Regions from separate parts of the Pedobacter sp. AC190 genome, predicted to be linked through region 1. Evidence: riboswitches for the same ligand, from Rfam matches in the RefSeq annotation. Region 1 holds a riboswitch; each other region holds the start of a gene.
What was found. Region 1 has a riboswitch for S-adenosylmethionine ahead of metH (methionine synthase). Riboswitches for the same ligand answer to the same signal wherever they lie in the genome.
Positions count from the first base shown of each region.

Region 2: another riboswitch for S-adenosylmethionine. It lies ahead of ACZZZI_RS16180 (O-acetylhomoserine aminocarboxypropyltransferase/cysteine synthase family protein); the one in region 1 lies ahead of metH (methionine synthase).
Region 3: another riboswitch for S-adenosylmethionine. It lies ahead of ACZZZI_RS19540 (SusC/RagA family TonB-linked outer membrane protein); the one in region 1 lies ahead of metH (methionine synthase).

Region 1 is NZ_OZ409824.1:1,810,774-1,816,426, forward strand. It holds gene metH (methionine synthase) at 1-2,379, opposite strand, end outside; SAM riboswitch class I at 2,550-2,653, opposite strand; gene ACZZZI_RS07915 (Bax inhibitor-1/YccA family protein) at 2,768-3,523, opposite strand; gene ACZZZI_RS07920 (hypothetical protein) at 3,563-4,129, opposite strand; gene murQ (N-acetylmuramic acid 6-phosphate etherase) at 4,229-5,047, opposite strand; gene ACZZZI_RS07930 (S41 family peptidase) at 5,237-5,653, shown strand, end outside.
Region 2 is NZ_OZ409824.1:3,672,858-3,678,510, forward strand. It holds gene ACZZZI_RS16170 (homoserine dehydrogenase) at 1-241, opposite strand, end outside; gene ACZZZI_RS16175 (homoserine O-acetyltransferase family protein) at 440-1,498, opposite strand; gene ACZZZI_RS16180 (O-acetylhomoserine aminocarboxypropyltransferase/cysteine synthase family protein) at 1,534-2,865, opposite strand; SAM riboswitch class I at 3,152-3,262, opposite strand; gene ACZZZI_RS16185 (hypothetical protein) at 3,478-4,485, shown strand; gene ACZZZI_RS16190 (trans-sulfuration enzyme family protein) at 4,807-5,653, opposite strand, start outside.
Region 3 is NZ_OZ409824.1:4,438,070-4,443,722, forward strand. It holds gene ACZZZI_RS19535 (SusD/RagB family nutrient-binding outer membrane lipoprotein) at 1-10, opposite strand, end outside; gene ACZZZI_RS19540 (SusC/RagA family TonB-linked outer membrane protein) at 21-3,188, opposite strand; SAM riboswitch class I at 3,505-3,613, opposite strand; gene ACZZZI_RS19545 (peroxiredoxin family protein) at 3,749-5,038, shown strand; gene ACZZZI_RS19550 (alpha-hydroxy acid oxidase) at 5,262-5,653, opposite strand, start outside.

The sequences.
Region 1 (5,653 bases):
TTCTTTGGCTTTTTTAATGATTTCCTGTGCAGGAACCATTACACCCATATCTACAATTTCAAAGTTATTACAAGCCAATACTACGCCTACAATATTCTTTCCAATATCATGTACATCACCTTTAACCGTAGCCATTAAAACCCTACCCGCTGATGAACTTTGATTTTGGTCTGGATTATCTAACTTTTCCTGCTCAATAAATGGTAATAAATAGGCCACGGCTTTTTTCATTACCCTTGCCGATTTTACCACCTGCGGTAGAAACATTTTGCCTGCGCCAAATAAATCTCCTACAATATTCATCCCATCCATTAACGGACCTTCAATAACCTGAATCGGACGGGGATATTTCTGACGAGCCTCTTCAACATCATCATCCAGGTATTCTACAATTCCTTTTACAAGCGAATGCGATAACCTCTCTTCCACCGTTCCTTTTCTCCATTCTTCATCTCGAACGACTTCTTTACCTTTACTTTTTATGGTATCGGCATATTCAACCAATCGTTCGGTAGCATCATCTCTGCGGTTAAGCAAAACGTCTTCCACACGCTCTAAAAGCTCAGGTGGAATTTCCTGATAAACCTCTAACATACCAGCGTTTACAATGCCCATATCTAAACCCGCCTGAATGGCATGATACAAAAAGGCAGAATGCATCGCTTCGCGAACAGTATTATTTCCTCTGAAAGAAAATGAAATATTCGAAACTCCACCACTCACTTTTGCATGTGGCAGATTTTCTTTGATCCACCTTGTGGCATTTATAAAGTCAACAGCGTAGTTATTATGCTCCTCCAATCCCGTTGCAACGGTTAAAATATTCGGGTCGAAAATGATATCCTCAGGAGGAAAACCAATTTCACTCACCAAAATATCATAACTTCTTTTACAAATCTCTTTTCTACGTTCGTAATTATCGGCTTGTCCTTGTTCATCGAAAGCCATTACCACTACCGCAGCACCGTATTGCATAATTTTACGGGCGCTCTCTCTGAATTTATCTTCGCCTTCTTTAAGTGAAATCGAGTTTACAATTCCTTTTCCCTGCAAGCACTTCAAACCATTTTCAATAACCGACCATTTAGAAGAATCGACCATGATTGGCAATTTGGCAATATCAGGTTCTGAAGCAATGAGGTTTAAGAATTTGGTCATGGCTGCTTCTGAATCGAGCATACCTTCATCCATATTCACATCAATTACCTGTGCGCCACCTTCTACCTGTTGCAAGGCAACGGCAAGAGCAGCTTCGTAATCTCCGCCTAAAATCAATTTAGAAAACTTTGGAGAACCTGTGATGTTCGTTCTCTCCCCAACGTTAACGAAAATGCTATCTGGTTTAATAGTTACTGGTTCCAAGCCGCTTAAACGCATAAAAGGCTCAATTATTGGTAATTTTCGTGGAGCTGCTTTTCTTGCATTATTGGCAATACAACCAATATGTTCTGGCGTTGTGCCACAACAACCACCCACAATATTTACAAAACCTGATGCAATAAAATCATCAACCAAGTGTGCGGTTTCATGCGGTTGCTCATCATAAGCACCAAACTCATTTGGCAAGCCTGCATTTGGATAAGCTGATACATAACAACCTGCTTTCTTTGCCAATTCTTCAATGTGAGGGCGCATTTCTTTTGCCCCTAAAGCACAGTTAAAACCGATACTTAAGGGTTTTGCATGCATCACAGAATTTAAGAAAGCTTCTGCAGTTTGTCCAGATAAAGTTCTGCCCGAAGCGTCGGTAATGGTACCAGAAATCATAATTTCCAGTTTCCGCCCAATTACTTCTTCGTATTTTTTGATGGCTACAATAGCCACTTTAGCATTTAAAGTATCAAAAATGGTTTCAATTAAGAGTACATCTGCACCCCCATCCACTAAGCCACGTACCTGCTCGTAATAAGCTTCTTCTAATTCATCAAAATAAACGGCTCTGTAACCAGGGTCATTTACGTTTGGCGACATAGAAAGGGTACGATTAGTTGGGCCAATAGCGCCAGCAACGAAACATTTCCGATCAGGATTCTTGGACATAAACTCATCAACCGCTTCCTTTGCAACTCTCGAACCTTCGAAACTCATCTCGTAAGACAAATCCTCCATCTGGTAATCGGCCATGGAAATACGTTGCGTACTGAAGGTATTGGTTTCGATAATATCAGCGCCCGATGTTAGATATTCGAGGTGTATGGCTTTGATAATATCAGGGCGTGTAATGTTTAGCAAATCGTTATTGCCTTTAACATCACAAGGATGATTTTTAAATCTCTCCCCTCTAAAATCTTCTTCCGTTAAAGTATAACGCTGAATCATGGTACCCATCGCACCATCGATTACCAAAATACGTTTTTCTAATTCTTCTCTAATGCTCATTTGTTGTTTCTAGTAGAAAGTTGTTAGTGTCGAGTAGCAAGATTTCTTGACATCGATCTAACTGCAGATAACGAGCAAAAAATATTAGACGAACATGTCTTTATATTTGATACTTTATACCTGATACTTAAAAAGCTTATCTTAAAAGTTGGCGTGTAAACTACCACTAAAACTTATCTGCTCTCGCCACTGCTGAGATTAGAATGTAGCACCTTGTTGGCACAGGTTGCTAAGACTTCGTTGGGTCTAATCCCTCCGTCTTTCTTAATAAGCATACAAAAATGCAACAAAGCAACATCAATTCCAAAAATTATCGCTTTGCTACCAAATAAAATTACAAAGGCCACGCAAAACTGCATAGCCTTAAGAATATTGTTCTGTTTACAGATTACTTTCTGCTTCCGAAAATACGAAGTAAGAAAAGGAAGATGTTTAAGAAATCCAAGTATAAAGATAATGCTGCAACAATGGCCATTTTCTTAGATTCTACTTGTAAAACCTGCTCGCCACTTGCTTCTATTCCTTCGCCAATACGTTTAATTTTTTGAACGTCGTAAGCGGTTAAAGCTGTAAAAATAGCGATACCGATGAAAGCCATAAATAAACTGAATTGCTCACTTTGAATAAACATATTAACAACACTCGCAATAACTAAACCGATCACGCCAACCATTAAAATTGGTCCGAATTTACTTAAATCGATGTTTGTGGTGTAACCCATTACAGCCATAATACCAAATATACCAGCAGCACCTGCAAAACAGCTTACTACCGAACCTGAAGTGTATGCAAGAAGGATAAAGCTTAAACTGATACCTGTTAGTACCGAATACAAAACAAAAACTCCAACTAATGCTGGGTATGAAAGTTTACTTAAACCAAAACCCATTAGCAGAACCAAACCAAGTGGTGCAAACATAGCAATATAGCCAAAAATTGACATACCAGCTTTTCCTGTTTCTGGATTGATATTAATTAAGTATTGCATAAATTGTTCGTTTGTACCGAAAAGATATGCAGCAACTGTTGATAAGCTTAATGCCACAAACATCCATAAGAAAACATTTGCGAAGAATTTCTTAGAAACAGAACCTTCTTGTACAAAAACGCTGTTTTCCTGATATTGATAATTTTGTTGTTCCATTTTTTATTTTGTGTATTTAATGATTTTAAAAATAACAATTTAGTTCAATCTTTTTGTCAGTAATTCTTCAACTTTCTTAAAGAACTGTAACGGTTTTAGTGTACGCCAGGGAAGATTATCAAAAGCACCACCAAAATTAATATAATAATCGATGCTATTATCTTTAAACTCCTGAATAACGTGCTCCTGGAAATTTACGCCCACAATCCAGCCATCTTCTACTTCCTGAAACCATTCTTCATAATAACTATCATCAGAAGCATGGAAGTTTAAAACATTCTCACCAATAAGGATGAATTTGTTTATGCCTTCATCCATCATCAACTCTAAAATATCCCGTTTGAGCAGCATGATGTCGTTATTTATCGCATCATTCCATTCACCGATTAATTCAATTATAGCGTAACTCCGATCGTAATCTGCATAGAGCACTTTCATGTAAAGCGTGTTCGATCCAAATTCATCCCACTGCGGATGGAGTAAAAAATTGTAAATCTGTTTATCGAAGTAAAGTTCCGAATATTCGGTATTGTAAAATGGCGAACGCTCATCTTCTGCCGAAATGTATTCATCTCTCCACTGGTAATAAGGTTCGATTTCGTGCATTTTAAGTTAAAAGTTGAAGGTTAAAAGCTAGCTAATGGCTTTGCTAAAAATTAAACTATATGGGTTCTTTCTGAAAATTCGTCCTTAAACAAGTAGCTTTTAACTTTTAACTCCTTGTTGCTTTGCTTCTACCGCTTTACGTACGCTTCCATGAACCGATAAAAGATCGGCAGCTTCATCATAACCAATATTTAATTCGTCGGCAACCATTTGTATGCCTCTATCAACCAATTTATTATTAGTTAACTGCATATCAACCATTTTGTTTCCAACAACACGCCCTAACTGAACCATAACTGTGGTACTCAGCATGTTTAAAACCAGTTTTTGCGCCGTTCCAGATTTCATACGAGTAGAACCTGTAATATATTCAGGTCCGACCACTACTTCAACTGGAAAATCAGATTCCGCCGCAATTGGGCCTCCCGTATTACAAACAATGCATCCTGTTAAAACGCCAAGTTTTCGGGCAGTATTTAAGCCGCCAACCACATAAGGCGTAGTGCCCGACGCCGCCAAGCCTACTAAACAATCATTTTCATTAATATCGAATTCCTGCAAATCCTTCCAGGCCTGCTCTGCATCATCTTCGGCAAACTCAACAGCTCTTCTAATTGCCGTATCGCCACCTGCAATAATACCTACAACCCAATCAAACGGCACACCATAAGTAGGCGGACATTCTGAAGCATCGACTACGCCTAAACGGCCACTCGTACCAGCTCCGATATAAAAAAGACGACCGCCTTTTTTCATTCTTTCGGCAACTGCCGAAGTTAGTTTTTCGATCTGAGGCAAAGATTTTTCTACTGCAAAGGCTACAGTTTTATCTTCGTTGTTGATGCCCTGCAGAACTTCCATTACCGACATTTTATCGATGTCGTTGTAGTTTGATTCTTGCTCGGTAACTCTGTTCATAAATTTAATTTTGATAAAATTCGGTAAATTCTTTCTAAAAACTACCCTAAAAAACGAAAAATATATGTTATAAAATTAGCTGAACGGTTTTTTGGCGTTAATTTATGTTAAAAATTAGAAACAAAAGACGATAAAATGTGGTTAAAAAAATAATCAACCCGCTAATTTTCATAAATTTGCATAACGCCAATGAAAAAGAATACCCGTAATAATATCCTAATCGCGACAAGCTATTCTGTAATTTTAATAGTTGGGATGTTTTTGGGCATAAAATTCATCAAAGACCAGGGCTTTGGCGTTAAAAAAAGCCCTTCGTTAACTGCAAATAATTCTGCAAAACTAGATGAAATCCTACATATCATTAATGGAAATTATGTAGATGATATTAACACGGATTCTTTGCAAAATTTACCTATCGATAGCGTCTTACATCAACTTGATCCTCATAGTGTTTACCTGCCTCCTGCAAATGCACAGGATATGCAGGATAATTTAGAGGGAAATTTTGAAGGGGTCGGCATAGAATATTATATGCTTAACGATACCATGATGGTTACTGGCGTAATTAAAGATGGCCCTGCATACCAGGCAGGCATAAAACTTGGT
Region 2 (5,653 bases), 1.9 Mb from region 1:
CAATTTCATAGGCCGCATCAGCATCATTAATTAATTCTACAATCGTATTGATTTCCGAATTATTCAGGATTTCATTTTTATCGGTTGTAAATAAATCTTTATTAAGCGTACGCTTCTTTTTTGGATCTTTTATTGCGATTTTAATAATTTCTAAATTAAGGTTCTGGCTTTGGATTATGTCTAATAATCCTTGCCCTACAACTCCGAAACCAAATAAACCGATTTTTAAATTCTTACTCATGGTGTTTTAGTGTATCAAGTAGCGAGTATCAAGATTGGACGTTTGATACTCACCATCAAATTTTATTATGTTTTGCCACGGAAGTACAGATTTACACGGAATTAAATTCCATATTTTCTTTATTTTAGTGCTTCCGTGGCTGATTAATTATTTTACTTCTTTAGCCTAGGTTTTTTCCTTAAACCTTCCGCCATCTTATCAAGCTGTGTGCTGTAGCTTAATTATCTTTTTGTCACGGCTTTCTTTAATAAAAGTACCGATGATGTTCGTTAAGGCGTTGGTTTCAATCAAGAACCCATCATGGCCATATTCAGAATGTATAGCTGCGAACTGTGCATCGCTAATGTTATCTGCTAAGAATTTCTGTTCTGCAATTGGAAATAAGAAATCATTTTCAATTCCAATTACCAAGGTATTTGCCTTGATCAATTTCAAGGCTTCCGCAATGCTTTTACGATTTCTACCCACATTATGGCTATCCATCGCTTTAGTTAAATAATAATAACTGTAAGCATTAAAGCGATTTATCAATTTTTCTCCCTGGTAATTTTGGTAAGATGAAGCTCTGAAATTATCTGTTTTGTCGTTTACACTTTCTACTTGTGTACTTCCGTAAGCATTATACGTACGATAACTCAAAAGCGCAATACTGCGTGCTGCTTTTAAACCTTTGCTGCCACCATCAGGTTGGTTTGCGTAAAAGGTTCTATCGGTAGTAATGGCTAAACGTTGACTCTCGTTAAAAGCAATTCCCCATGGAGAATGTGCCGCATTTGTAGCTACAAGTATTAAGTTTTCAATTTTATTGGGTTCGATAATACTCCATTCTACAGCCTGCTGGCCACCTAAAGAACCGCCGATTAAAAGTTTAATTGAATCAATTCCTAAATGCGTAGCTAAAAGTTGGTGTGCCGAAACAAAATCGCGAACAGTAAATTGTGGAAACGATAAATAATAAGGTAATCCATTAACTGGATTAGTACTTAAAGGGCTTGTGGTTCCGTAGTTAGAACCCAAAACGTTTGCACAAATTATATAATGATCGTTTGGATTAAACAAAGCATTTTGCCCAAATAAACCTTCCCACCATTCAAAAACATCTGCATTAGCAGTTAATGCGTGACAAACCCAAATTACATTATCTTTTTTAGCATTTAATTTGCCATAAGTTTGATAAGCAATTTGCAGGTTGCGAAGTTTCTTGCCGCTTTCTAATTTGAATTGTTTGTTGTAATTATATGTTGATAATGTGCTCATTCTTAAAAGATATTCTGATTTGGTAACGAAAGTGATTAGGCCTGTAAACTTTTTACGTTTAATTGCGAACTGATTGCCGAAAATGCGTGTTCGAAATCGGCTTTAATATCATCGATGTGCTCAATTCCTACCGAAACACGAAGTGAATTTGGCTTAACTCCAGCAGCCAGTTGTTCGCTTTCGCTTAATTGTTGATGTGTAGTTGCCGAAGGCTGAATGATCAGTGTTTTGGCATCACCCACATTAGCTAAATGAGAAATCAGTTTTAAATTATCAATTAATTGAGTTGCGCTTTCCTTACTGCCGTCTAACTCAAAAGATAAAACCGCACCAAATCCATTGCTTAAATATTTTTTAGCTAAACTATTGTATTTGCTGCTTGCTAATCCTGGGTACGAAACTTCTTTAACTGCTGGGTGATTTTCTAGCCAGGTTGCTAATTCCAAAGCGTTATCAACATGGCGTTGCACACGAAGTGATAATGTTTCTAAACCTTGTAGCAAAAGGAAAGAATTAAATGGAGAAAGGGCTGGGCCTAAATCTCTTAAACCCTCTACACGGGCACGAATAATAAATTGAATATTACCAAAAGGACCATTAACGCCAAAAACATCGCTGAAAACCAAACCATGATAACCTTCAGATGGTTCACTAAATTGTTTAAATTTTCCGTTACCCCAGTTGTAGTTTCCGCCATCAACAATAACGCCGCCAATGCTGGTTCCATGTCCGCCAATCCATTTAGTTGCCGATTCTACAACAACATTTGCACCGTGTTCTAATGGTTTAAATAAATATCCAGCCGCACCAAAAGTATTATCAACTACTAAAGGAATATCATATTTCTTTGCAATTGCGGCTATTTTCTCAAAATCAGGAATACTAAATGCAGGGTTGCCTATAGTTTCCAAATAAATAGCTTTTGTTTTCTCTGTAATTTTCGCCTCAAATTCTTCGGGAACATCTGGGTTAGCAAAATCTACATGAATGCCTAAACGTTTAAAAGAAACTTTAAACTGGTTATAAGTTCCGCCATAAATGTGTGATGAAGAAACGATACTATCGCCCACTTCTAAAATGTTATTTAGTGCAATAAACTGTGCCGCTTGTCCCGATGCTACTGCTAAAGCTGCAACACCACCTTCTAAAGCTGCGATACGTTTTTCAAAAACATCGTTCGTTGGATTCATAATCCTGGTGTAAATGTTTCCGAATTCTTTTAACGCAAATAGGTTTGCTCCATGTTCTGCATTTTTGAAGCCGTAAGAAGTGGTTTGATATATAGGAACAGCTCTTGAACCAGTTGTTGGGTCTATTTCCTGACCTGCGTGAATTTGTAAGGTTTCAAATTTATATGATGTTGACATAATTTCTAATAATTAAATGTGTGATTGTTTGATAAGTTTACCCGAAATCATGAATCTTAAAATCATGAAAATTCTGGTAGGCGTTAGGCGTATCCCGATTTATCGGGACCTTCCAGTTTGAAATAGAAACAAAAAAGGAAGTTTTTTAAATTACTGTATCCAACAGCACATACAAGTAATCGCCTGCATATCACAACAAATAAAAGAAATAGAAATGTTTTCTACCTTTTTAAGGTTTACACTGGGCTCGCTTTGCGATAGAAGATTTAATGTTTTCATCAGTTCTAATTTATATCTCCAAATAACACCATGTTATTCGGTCAGGAATTGGCACCTTCTCTTTCTGAGGGTTGCCAGTGGGTCACGGAGCCAGTCTCTCGCCACTTCTTTATAAATCAACCCGATTAAGATTGACTTTTATTTAGCTTTTTGCCAAATAATATTTCAAATGTGAGAATTTAATTTTAATTCACAAAATAAAATTCTGAAAATTAAATAATATATTGAAAATGAACTACCTAATTTTATATTGAAATGATAAAACGCAATATTTAATATAAAATTTACGCTTAAAACTCTAAGTTTGTCTTACCTATTAAAATCTAATCATTAATGAAAAACGCAAAAAACCTTTGCTTCGCAGTGTTATTAGCCATTGCAAGTATCAATAATGCCAATGCTCAATTTGGCGGATTAAAAGATAAATTATTAAAAGTTGGAACTGCACAAGGCGCCAAAGCTTTAGGAGTAGATAAATTTTTAAAACAACCTGCAGCAATAACAACAGCTTTCGAAGATGTAAATCGCGAAGGCGAAATGATGCCCGACTTTAAAGCCACGCTAAAAGCCCAGCCTTTATACTTATTGCCTAAAAATCCAGATGGCGGTTTTGTGCTTTGCGAAGGACTTTATGAAATGACCAATAAAAGTTATTGCCTAAAAGCAGGCACATTTGCACCATCAAAAGGCGATGGTTATATGTTTGCACCAGTTTTAGGCCCGAAAGAGGAAATTGTAGTTTCTATATTAAAAAGTGCAGAAAAACACCAGGATGTAGATCAGCACGATATTCAGGTTTTGCTGTGGACAATTATTGCCCGAACAAAATTTGCCGATTATGCTGGTCAGGTTAAGTTAACTGCCATAAAACTCTTAACTCCTAAACAGCTTACTCAATTAGAAGGAGGCGCATTAGGCGTTCTACCTTTCGATGTGATGGAGAAAGCTAAAGACCAATTGCCATCTGGTGTAAAAGCAGTTTTTGAAGCCGAAAATAACATTCGCCAACTGGTTTCTTCAGGTAATTATACTTATGCCGACATGGAAAAGTATGCAATAATTGCTGGTATGGCTCCACCTCGTACCGATGTGCCAAGCGGCATCTGGACCAAACATCCTGATGGGTATTATGTACGTTATTATCCTTCAGGTTACTCCATAACAAAAGTTCAGGTTTATGTGCCAAAAGAGTTAATCGCTGCAGGAAATAGAATCGTTTATGATGCTGCTGGCGACATCGCTTGTCCTGCAAATACTGGTTCTCAGCGTTTAGCGCAAACAAACGAGCCATTAAACCCAAACTATTCGGCTAAGTTAGTCACCGCTTGTAATCCGAAATAAAATTTGAAAATGAGCGGGATTGTAATTCTTCGGAATATACAGTCCCGCTTTTCGCTGTAGCCCCGATAAAAAATCGGGGGCTGCCGCTGCAATCGGGTTTATAAACAAAGGGTAGTTTTCCACCTGTTATTAAGCGTTCGTCATTGCGAGGAAAGAAGCAATATTAATCAGCTAGACCTAAAAATTTTAAGATTGCTTTGTACTTACTGAATGGGATTTCTAGTTTTTGGTAATTAGAAACTTTAGCCCATTTAGTCAAAAAAACACTCTAGTTCGATCTAAATGAGTATTTCCTTCAACAAGCTCAGGATGACAAAAGTTCTATCCTAAAGCCTGTTCCAAATCTGCGATAATATCATCAACGTGTTCTAATCCGACCGAGATTCTTAATAAATTTTTAGGTGTTTTGCTATCAGGTCCCTCTACAGAATATCTATGCTCAATTAAACTTTCAACACCGCCTAAACTTGTAGCTTGTGCAAATAACTGTACTTTATTAACTACCATACTGGTTTCTTCTGCATCGCCTTTAACTAAAAAAGACATCATTCCGCCGAAATCTTTCATTTGTTTTTTTGCAATTTCATGTTGAGGATGACTTTCTAAACCTGGGTAAAAAACAGCCTCAACTTTTGGGTGGTTCGCTAGGTAATGAGCAACTTTTTTCCCGTTTTCGCAATGACCTTTCATGCGATAGGCCAAAGTTTTAATACTTCTGCAAAGTAAAAAGCAATCAAATGGCGATGGTACTGCGCCACCAGTTTGTTGAATATTTTTGATTTTCTCCCACAATTCATCCTTTTTGGCTGTTACCAAAATTCCTCCAAGAATATCGCTGTGGCCACCAAGGTATTTGGTACTGCTATGCATTACAATATCGGCGCCTAATAAAATTGGATTTTGTAGGATAGGCGATGCAAAAGTACTATCGCAAGCTAAAGTAATGTTGTGGCTTTTTGCAATTTTAGAGATTTCTTCAATATCTGTAACTTTTAATAATGGATTTGAGGGTGTTTCAATCCAAATTAATTTAGTGTTTGGCTTTACACAATCTTTTATTAGCTCTAAGTCTGTTTGATCAACAAAATCGAATTCTAATGTTTCATTAAAAATCGTTAGTAATTGCTTTTTAATTCCCCAATACATATCATCTGGTGCAATAATATGG
Region 3 (5,653 bases), 2.6 Mb from region 1:
AATTTTTCATGTTAAAAAGATTAAAATTTGATATTAAGGTTAAGACCATAACTGCGGGTTGTTGGATTTGAAAGACTTTCCAAACCTTGTCCGTTACCCGTGTTAAAGGCAACTTCCGGGTCAATATCTTCTACATTTCTATGAATAATCCAAAGGTTACGACCAACTAAAGAAACCGAAGCGCCCTGAAGGCTAAGAGAACGAATCCATTTAGACGGTAAATTGTAACTCAGTTTAACCTCACGAAGTTTTACATAAGAAGCATCAAAAATATTGGCTTCATCTATAGTACGAAACGACTTATAATATTGTTGAGCTGGTAATATTTTTTCATTGCGTTTTCCATCAGCAGTTACACCATCGAAAACAATACCATCATCATAAACGGTTACGCCTGCTGGAGCTGTTCCATTTACTCTAACCGTACCGTTTGCTTTTCCATTTCCAGGATAGTAATAAGAAATACCTCCATATTCTGCAGCTCTGCCTGGCAGTGTTGAAGCAAGTACCCCAGTGTAAGTTCCTGTTGCATAAGTACCATTGTAAATAGAACCTCCAAAACTTGCATCAATTAAAACACCTAAACTCAAGCCTTTGTAACTAAATGTATTGTAAATGCCACCAATCCAATCGGGCGTATATTTACCTAAAACCCTTTTAGTTGGATCAGTTTGGGGCGCACCAGTTGCGTTAACTACAATATTGCCGTTTCCATCACGTAAAAAAGCATTGCCAAACAAAGTTCCATACGGCTGACCAACAGCTGCTATTACCTGAGCAGAGTTTGTTGCAACAACATAATTCTGCAGCAAACCAGCTTTATCTAACTCGATTACCTTGCTTCTGTTTGCCGCATAATTCACATCGATATCCCAGGTAAATTGCTTTTTAATTGGTGTTAAGCCCAATTGAATCTCAATTCCTTTGTTATTAATCTTTCCTGCATTTAAAAGTTTTGAACGGAAACCTGTTGACGGACTTACATCAACGCTTAAAATCTGATCGTAACTATTGGTATTGTATAAACTTAAGTCTAAACGTACTCTTTTACTAAAGAAGGTTGCTTCGGCTCCAAGCTCTGATGAAGTTGTTGTTTCGGGTTTTAAATTTGGATTTAAATCTGTTGTAGATGCCGTAAGTTGTGGATTTGAACCAAAAGGCGCACTAAAAACGTAAGTATTAACCGAACGATAAGGGTCTGCATCTTTACCAACCTTCGACCAGCCACCACGAATTTTTGCGTAATCAAGTACTTCGCTCTTAATATCTAATGCTTCAGTTAATATAAAACTTCCATTAAATGATGGATAGAAATAAGAACGATTTTGAGCCGCTAAAGTAGACGACCAATCATTACGAGCGGTAATGTTTGCGTATAAATAATTTCTAAAACCGATTTGTGCCGAAGCGTAAACACTATAAGATTTAAGCTTACTATAATTATTAGAAGAAATAAGCGGGTCTCTGGAATTACTCAAAGAATATAAGCCTGCTACGGCTAATCTTGGCGCACTTTGATCGTTTTGCTCGATGTAACGTGTACGAATGTTGCTACCTGCTAATGCCTCTAAGCTAAAATCTTTATTTAGTTGTTTGTTAAAATTCAAAGTTGCATCGGTGTTATTCTCACTAACTGTAAATGCACTTTCCGAATAAGAGCCAAATGGTGTTCCATTTGTACCATAAGCAATTTTTATTTTACGGCGATCGTTGTAATAATCTGTTCCCGAGCGGAAGTTAAATTCCAAGCCATCAATTATTTTATAGTTTAAACCTAAACTACCAATAATACGTCCACGCTGCTGAGAAACCGTATTTTCGTAGGCTACCCAATATGGATTGCTATAATAGCTATTATTCCAGTTAAAGGTATTTCCGTTTTCATCAAGGTAATTTTTTAATTGATTAATATCGACCTGACGACCAAACCAGGTAAACTGCAACATCGTACTGGTCGATCTTGAACCACCAGTTCCAGGCAAGTTATCGGAGTTTAGTTTGCTATAATTTGCGTTAGCTGTAACACTTAGTTTTGGCGTTACCCTTAAAGTTGTGTTTAGGGAGAAAGTATTTTTATCCTGACCAGAGTTTGGAACAATACCACCTTGTTGTAAATTATTGTATGATAAGCGGTAATCGAATTTTTCAGATGCATCAGCTATTGCAATGCCATTACTTAAAGAATATCCCGTTTCAAAAAAATCGCGAACATTATTTGGGTTTGCAACAAAAGGAACTGCTACACCTTTAGAGAAAAACTGAGGAATTAATCTACCATCCAATTTTGGTCCCCAACTTTCATCAACACCATCATTAATGCCTCCTCCTTTACCATCAACGTAACTAAATTTACCTTCAGAGCCTTGTCCGAAAGCATTTTGGTAAACTGGAAGTGTTAGCAAACTTTCTGCAACAATGTTCGAATTAAGGGTAATCCCTAATCCTTTTTTGTTTTTACCCGTTTTTGTTTTAATAATGATTACGCCAGCTGCTGCTCTCGAACCATACAAAGCGGCAGCATTTGGACCTTTTAATACACTTATCGATTCAATGTTATCTGCATTAATATCAGAAATTGTATTTGCATAATCTCTGGCTCCACCAGAATTTAATTGAGAATTATCTACTGGAATTCCATCGACTACGAAAAGTGGTTGATTATTACCTGAAATCGAAGTTTCTCCACGAATCACCACTCTCGACGAACCCATATCGCCCTGGCTATTGGTAACCCGAACACCAGCAATTTTACCTGCAAGAGCATTAACTAAATTAGATTCTTTTGCCTCTGCTAAATCCTGCCCTTTTAACTCCTGAACAGCATATCCTAAAGATTTTTTTTGTCTGGAAATACCCAAGGCGGTTACAACAACCTCGTTTAAGGCATTTTCGCTCGATTGAAGTGTAACAACTATAGCACCCGAATTTTTATTGATTTGAATTTCCTGCGTTTTAAAGCCTATGTAAGAAATAACCAATGTACTTTTATCTGGAGCATTAATCGAGAATGCACCTTTAGCATCAGTTGCAACAACTTGTTTGGTTTCTTTCAGTAAAACTGAAGCTCCAGGAATGCTTTCTCCAGATGTTTCTTTAACCGTTCCAGTTACAACTATATTTTGAGCTGCAAGTTTTTGCCCTATGAAAAGCAAAAATACAACCAGCGGTAGTTTTAAATTTTTAAACATATTTTTTTATTAATGAAGAGTTAATGTTCGTAATAATTAGGCATAGCAAGCCCAGCACAGTTTTAAACTGTATTTTTTTGATTAAAAATATTGAGGGCTATTAAGAGCGCCTGTTAAAAACTAAAAAGCTTTAACAGGGCTTACACATTCGGAAGAACCCGATATGTTTAATTGAAATGTTTTTTTTGAATTTGCGCTCGTCTGTTTTTTTCATTTGAATGGATTTTAATTAATACTACTTATCAGATTAGCGGGCAAAAAAAAAGCACCCCGTAAATCAGAAGTGCTCCACTTATTGTGTGGGTTTATCGCAACTGACTTAACTACCCGACATTCCTGCCAGATGGAATTAGCACCATTTCCTCATAGTAAGGATGGTTGCTAAGGTTTCGTAGGGCCATTCCCTCCACCTTTCTTGATAAGTATTTTAAAATAACTGGCGCAAAGATATAATTAATCACATATACTCTATAGTTTTTATAGATTTTTTTATAAATATTTTTTCTTTGGGAAATAGCTCCTTATATTTGTCGACTAAATTAGTAGATAAAAATATCCCAATGTATAATAAATCCCTATATATTCCCTTTGCAATTGCTTTTGCAATTCCATCGATTAGCTTTGCCCAAGGGCAAAAGGCCGAATCTATTGTTCATGCAGATGCACAAGCGCATAAAAATCAAAACCAAAAATCTGCCGCATTTTCGCCGAATGGAAACTGGAGGGGTGTATTTAAAATTAAACCCGACCTTGACATTCCATTTAATTTTGAGATAAAAGATAAAGACGGCCTGAAAAAACTGTATTTCAGAAATGCAGAAGAAAGCTTTGAAGGTGGAGTGATTAAGCAGACGGCAGATTCTATTTTTGTAAAAATTGATCAGTTTGATAACGAACTTGCACTTGGCATTAATGGCAATACCCTTAACGGCAGTTTAAGAAAACAAAATGGTACGGGCAAAGCCACACAAATTTCTGCTGAGAAAAAAGATTACCGTTTTGAGCCAAATGGTAAGGCTGCAGCGGGTAATTATTCTGGCAGTTACGATGTGATTTTTAAATCTCCCGATGGGAAAGAAGAGAAGACTGTTGGTTTGTTTAAGCAAACTGGCAATAAAATTACTGGAACTTTCCTACGTGTAACGGGCGATTCACGTTATTTGGAAGGAACTGTTCAGGGAAATGAATTTCAACTTTCAGCATTTATCGGCTCTTCCCCTTCTTATTACAAAGGAAAATTTGAATCGGATGGAACTCTAACTGGTGAAATTTTAAGCGCAAGAGGAAGTCAGCCATTTACGGGAGTTAAAAATAAAGATGCTGCGCTTCCAGATGCATACAAATTAACCTATCTGAAAGAAGGTTATAAAACTCTAGATTTTTCTTTACCTGATGTAAACGGGAAGAAAATTTCGTTGAAGGATGATAAGTATAAAAACAAAGTAGTTGTATTAACGATTACTGGCAGTTGGTGCCCAAATTGTATTGATGAAGCTGGTTTTATTGCACCTTGGTATAAAGAAAATAAAAAACGAGGCGTAGAAGTAATCGCTCTTCATTATGAGCGTCAAACCGATGCAGAATATGCTAAAAAAGCATTAACAAATTTCCGAAATCGTTTTGGAATTGAATATGACCAGGTAATTGCGGGCAAGGCTGATAAGCAAGCTGTTGCCGAGTCTCTTCCGGCTTTAAATTCATTTGTATCTTTTCCTACAACCATTTTTATTGATAAGAGTGGTAATGTAGCTAAAATACACACAGGCTATAATGGACCAGCAACGGGTAAGTTTTACGATGAGTTTGTCAAGGAATTTAACAGCGAAATTGATGAACTGCTGAAAAAGTAGCTGGTATAACCGCTAGCGATCATCTGTTTGTAATTCATCATTGCGAAGCACAAAAATCCTAATTTGATGGTTTTCCTTTTAAGAATGCTTCTAACCTTGCAATGACTAAAGTTTATCCATTTTGCTTGCACATTCAAATAAATTAAAAAGGTTTGTTTCGATATCGAAACAAACCTTTTTTATAAGCGTTAATTTATAAAATATTTTGAGAAACTATTTCTGATTAAGAAAGATGCTTTGATAAGTCTTCGATTTTTTCGCAGCCAACCTGATCCATTACTTGCTTAAGCTGAGTTTTAAGCATCGACATGGTATGATTTCCTCCTTTATCACCCAATGCACCAACTCCATACATAAAGGTTCTACCTAAAAAAGTAAATTCTGCACCAGCAGAAATTGTTCTGGCAATATCCGGACCTGAGCGAATTCCACTATCCATCATCACTTTAATTTTATCTTTATACTGCGATGCAATTTGAATTAACGGCTTAATAGCAGATTGGCCAGCATCTAATTGTCGGCCACCATGGTTGGAAACGATAATTCCATCCAAACCTAAATTAATCGCCATTTGTGTATCTTCCTCTGTTGCAACACCTTTCAAAACCAATTTAC